2 regions of the Alteromonas sp. ABH4_457 genome follow, and region 1 is predicted to be linked to the other one. Evidence: predicted binding sites of a transcription regulator. Region 1 holds the regulator's gene; the other holds the start of a gene.
The links. The regulator MetJ, encoded in region 1, represses methionine synthesis genes. The targets are predictions, from matches to a motif close to TAGACGTCTAGACGTCTA.

Region 1 (2,410 bases):
CAGTGGACTGTGATGTCTGGCGTGGTGGCGAAATTGCGTAAATTGCCAGGCATCGTAGCGATAAGGGGGAGGAGGCCAGAGAAAAAACCGTCTGCAGCAGGGATGCTGCAGCCGAGCCTCCATGGATGGAGTTCCGGCGTGTTTTTTCTCTGGCCTTCGCGCCTGGCGAAGATGCCGGGAGAAATCCGCCTATTCAGCGCGAACGCCCAGCATGTGGCAGATGGCGTAGCTGAGTTCGCAGCGGTTCAGGGTGTAGAAGTGGAAGTGTTTTACCCCTTCTTTCGCCAGCACTTTTACTTGCTCCATGGCGATGTTTGCGCCAATCAGATTACGTGTTGCCTGATCATCGTCATCAAGCCCTTCGTACATTTTGTGCAGCCAGCCGGGTACGTGAACATTGGTGAAACCGGCAAACTTAATCAGTGTCTGATAATTCGTAACCGGCAGGATCCCGGGGACGATATCCAAATCGATACCGGCAGCAGCAGCACGGTCACGGAAACGCAGGTAAACACTGGTGTCAAAGAAGAACTGAGTAATTGCTTCAGAAGCCCCGGCTTCCGCTTTACGCTTCAGGTTAAGCAAGTCGAACTGGGCATTCGGTGCTTCCGGATGTTTTTCCGGATAGGCAGCAACGGAGATATCAAAGTCTGCTACGTCTTTCAGCAGTGCCACCAGATCAGAGGCATACATTTCGGTTTTATCAACGCCCTTCGGTAAATCGCCCCGCAGAGCAACAATACGGCGAATACCCGAATCCCAATATTCCTGAGCAATTTGTTTGAGTTCATCACGGCTTGCGTCCACACAGGTCAGGTGAGGGGCTGCCTGTACACCGGTTTGTTGTTGAATGCGTTTAACAACATCATGGGTGCGGTCACGCTCACCACTGTTTGCACCGTAGGTCACAGACATATAAGAAGGCTTCAATGGCGCCAGGCGTTCAACAGATTTCCACAGCGTTTGTTCCATCTTTTCCGAGTTAGGCGGAAAAAATTCAAAAGAGACATCAATGTCACGCAATTCGGACAATGACTGGTTTAAGGCGTCGATACCTTGTGCATAGGAAACCATTTTGTTGACTCACTCAATTCTTTGGACGTTTAGACGTCTAAACTAATTAATATATGTCTGGACGTCAAGAGGTTTACACGGCTTAATTGACCTTTTCGCTACATTGTTTAGAATTTCCGCTTATAAAGTAAAATAACAGGCAGTCCGAGATTTCACATGGCAGAATGGAATGGTAAGTATATACACCCTTACGCAGAGCATGGAAAAAAGAGTGAGCAAGTAAAGAAAGTCACTGTTTCTATTCCGATTAATGTGCTTAAGGTGCTCACAGACGAGCGAACCCGCAGACAAATTAATAACCTGCGTCACGCGACGAATTCAGAGTTACTGTGCGAAGCATTCCTTCATGCTTTCACCGGGCAGCCGCTGCCTGACGACGACGATTTGCGCAAAGATAACCCTAACCGTGTTCCTGCCGTTGCAAGGAAAATGATGGAAGAGATGGGGATCGACCCCACCGCCGACAACGAAGAAGAATAAAGTAAAGCCAGAGCAAATCACTCTGGCTTTTTTGTATCAGGGGCAAGTTTAGTCTTGTCTGGCTGAGGGCGGCTCGATTTTTTGTAATTCGAATAGAGGCCTGAAAGTTGAGCGGAACAGGAGCACAATACCCAGGCTCATTACTCCGCCCGCAACCGCGCAGGCTACCGGACCAACTGCTGCCGTCACCGAACCACTTCTGAAGTCTCCGAGTTCGTTGGAAGACGCGATGAACAGGGAGTTCACTGCACTCACCCGGCCACGTAATGCGTCCGGTGTCATAATTTGTACTACTGAGCTTCTGATCACCACACTTATCATGTCTGAACCGCCATAAATCAGTAAAGCGAAGCAAGCCACATAAAGGTTCTGTGAAAAGGCAAAGCCGATAATGGAAAAGCTGAAGATGATCAGTGACCAGAACAGCAGCGGGCCGTTGCGTTCAATAGCCCGCTTACGTCGTACCATTGTCAGACCGATAAGCGTCGCACCCACAGCCGGCATGGCCCGCAATAAACCCAGAGTTTCCGGACCTTCATGTAAGACGTCTTTCACAAACACAGGTAATATGGCCATGACACTGCCACATAGTATGACCACAAGATCAGTAAACAGCGCTCCGCGGACAACGTTGTTGTGCATCAGGTATTCCACACCGCTGAATATATCTTTAAGTGCCAGTTTGCGCTCTGAATGAATGTTCAGAGCGGGCAATAAAGAAAAGCCACCCAGCGTAAACAGGCCGAAAATGATGAGCACCCAGTAGAGCTGACGGTCGAGCGCCGCCAGTAACACGCCGGCGAGGAAAGGCCCCACGGTTAAGGCGATATTCCAGATAGAGCTTATGGCAGCCACC
Region 2 (2,410 bases), on a different contig from region 1:
AACGACGGAGAAGTCAGCCTTTCGGACACCATTACCACCGCCGCAGCCCAGAATAAAACCGTCAGCCTGCCGGTACTGCACCCGTTTAACCGTCAGCATCTGCTATTTTTGCACTATCATGACAACACCGTACTGGTGAGTAACCGCTTCAATATTGCTGAGCCTCAGTTACGCTGCCCTGATGTCATACCTTTTTCCCGTCATGATTTAATCCTGATGCCGCTCACCGGTTTCGACGAAAAAGGAAACCGGCTGGGCATGGGTGGCGGATTTTACGATCGTACGCTGGCTCCTTATCGCAACGCAGCTTCCCGTCCCCAGCTTGCCGGTATCGCGCATGATTGCCAGCAGGTTGATGCACTGCCGGTTGAACCCTGGGATTTCCCCCTGGATCTCATCATCACACCTTCCGGCGTAATACGGCCGGATAAGACTAATTGCCCTTAATTTCGTCTCCCATTCCTGCAGTTTTCAGTTAAACTTCTGCAAAACTTTGGAGAACCCCTATGGATCAGAACGCGAAGAAGAAAGCTGTAGCCGAAGCAGCCATAAAATATGTAGAGCCGGACACCATTGTTGGTGTGGGCACAGGCTCAACGGTTAATTTTTTTATTGATGCGCTGGCAGAAATTAAACACAAGATTGTTGGTGCAGTATCCAGCTCTGACGCATCAACAGAAAAACTTAAAGCCCACGGCATTGAAGTATTTTCGCTGAATGAAGTAGACAGCCTTTCTGTGTATGTTGACGGCGCTGACGAAGTGACAGAACACAAGCACATGATCAAAGGCGGCGGCGCAGCCCTGACGCGTGAAAAAATCGTCGCAGCGGTAGCGAAAACCTTCGTGTGTATTGTAGACGACACCAAACAGGTACCGGTACTGGGCAAATTTCCGCTTCCTGTTGAAGTCATTCCCATGGCGCGCTCTTACGTAGCCAGAGAGCTGGTAAAACTGGGAGGCGATCCGGTTTACCGTGAAGGCGTGGTGACTGACAATGGCAACGTGATACTGGATGTTCACAACCTGAACATAATCAATCCCCGGGAAATGGAAGATGCTATTAACAGTCTGGCCGGCGTAGTCACTAACGGTATTTTTGCTAACCGTGGCGCAGATATTGTGCTGGTAGCAACCGGTTCGGGCGTAATTACGGTCAGCGACTAAACTTAACCACCCTATCAGCAAGCCGGATATAAGGCTTGCTGAATGAAATAGCGCTTTTAACCAACAACGATATCTGTTATTTTGCCCATATAGACGTCCAGATGTCTTTTTGCAACCAACTATTCGAGATGTGAGGCAATGAGTAAAGTATCCCTACCCAAGGACAAGATCCGTATATTGCTACTGGAAGGCGTTCACCAAAGTGCCGTTGAAACCTTAAACAGTAACGGTTACACCAATGTTGAGTATCTGAAGACCTCCCTGTCAGAAGAAGATCTCATCGAAAAAGTGAAAGATGTTCACTTTATCGGAATCCGTTCACGAACTCAGATCACTGAGGCCGTGGTTCAGGCCGCTGAAAAGCTGGTTGCTGTAGGTTGCTTCTGTATCGGTACCAATCAGGTAGATTTAAAAGCCACTCAGTTTAAAGGCATTCCTGTATTCAATGCACCATTTTCTAACACCCGTTCTGTAGCAGAACTGGTGCTGGGCCAGTTAATTCTTCTTCTTCGCGGCGTACCGTCAAAGAATGCCAAAGCCCATCGCGGTGAGTGGGAAAAGAGTGCTGTCGGCTCGTACGAAGCCCGTGGTAAAACGCTGGGTATTATTGGTTACGGCCACATTGGTACACAGCTGAGCATTCTTGCTGAGCACCTGGGTATGCGCGTTCAGTTCTACGACATTGAAGACAAGCTGGTACTGGGTAACTCTGTGCAGGTGAAATCACTGGATACCCTTCTGGCGACATCTGACGTTGTTTCTCTGCATGTTCCTGAAACCCTGTCTACTAAAGACATGATTGGCAAAGCAGAACTGTCGAAAATGAAAAAAGGCGCCATTCTTATCAATGCGTCCCGTGGTACCGTTGTTGATATTGATGCACTGGTTGAAGCCATGGAAAGCGAACACCTTGCCGGTGCCGCTATCGATGTATTCCCGGTTGAGCCGAAATCGAATACTGAAGAATTCGAATCGCCGCTGCGTCAGTTTGATAACGTGATCCTTACCCCACACGTGGGAGGCAGCACACAGGAAGCGCAGGAAAATATCGGTATTGAAGTAGCCGGTAAACTGGCGAAATACTCAGACAACGGTTCAACTCTGTCTGCTGTGAACTTCCCTGAAGTATCCTTACCGGATCACCCCGGCCGTTCACGCTTACTGCACATCCACGAAAACCGTCCGGGTGTTCTGAACCAGATTAACCAGACATTCGCAGAAAAAGGTATCAACATTGAAGCTCA

Region 2: a site for MetJ is predicted at 1,257-1,274, ahead of serA (phosphoglycerate dehydrogenase). Genes of this name have one in related genera too.

What each region holds. Positions count from the first base shown of each region.
Region 1 covers NZ_JBSWXN010000008.1:51,279-53,688, forward strand. Annotated here, with positions in the region: gene metF (methylenetetrahydrofolate reductase) at 190-1,074, opposite strand; gene metJ (met regulon transcriptional regulator MetJ) at 1,231-1,554, shown strand; gene ACXAGR_RS20170 (MFS transporter) at 1,603-2,410, opposite strand, start outside.
Region 2 covers NZ_JBSWXN010000001.1:405,708-408,117, reverse strand. Annotated here, with positions in the region: gene ACXAGR_RS01670 (5-formyltetrahydrofolate cyclo-ligase) at 1-447, shown strand, start outside; gene rpiA (ribose-5-phosphate isomerase RpiA) at 507-1,166, shown strand; gene serA (phosphoglycerate dehydrogenase) at 1,305-2,410, shown strand, end outside.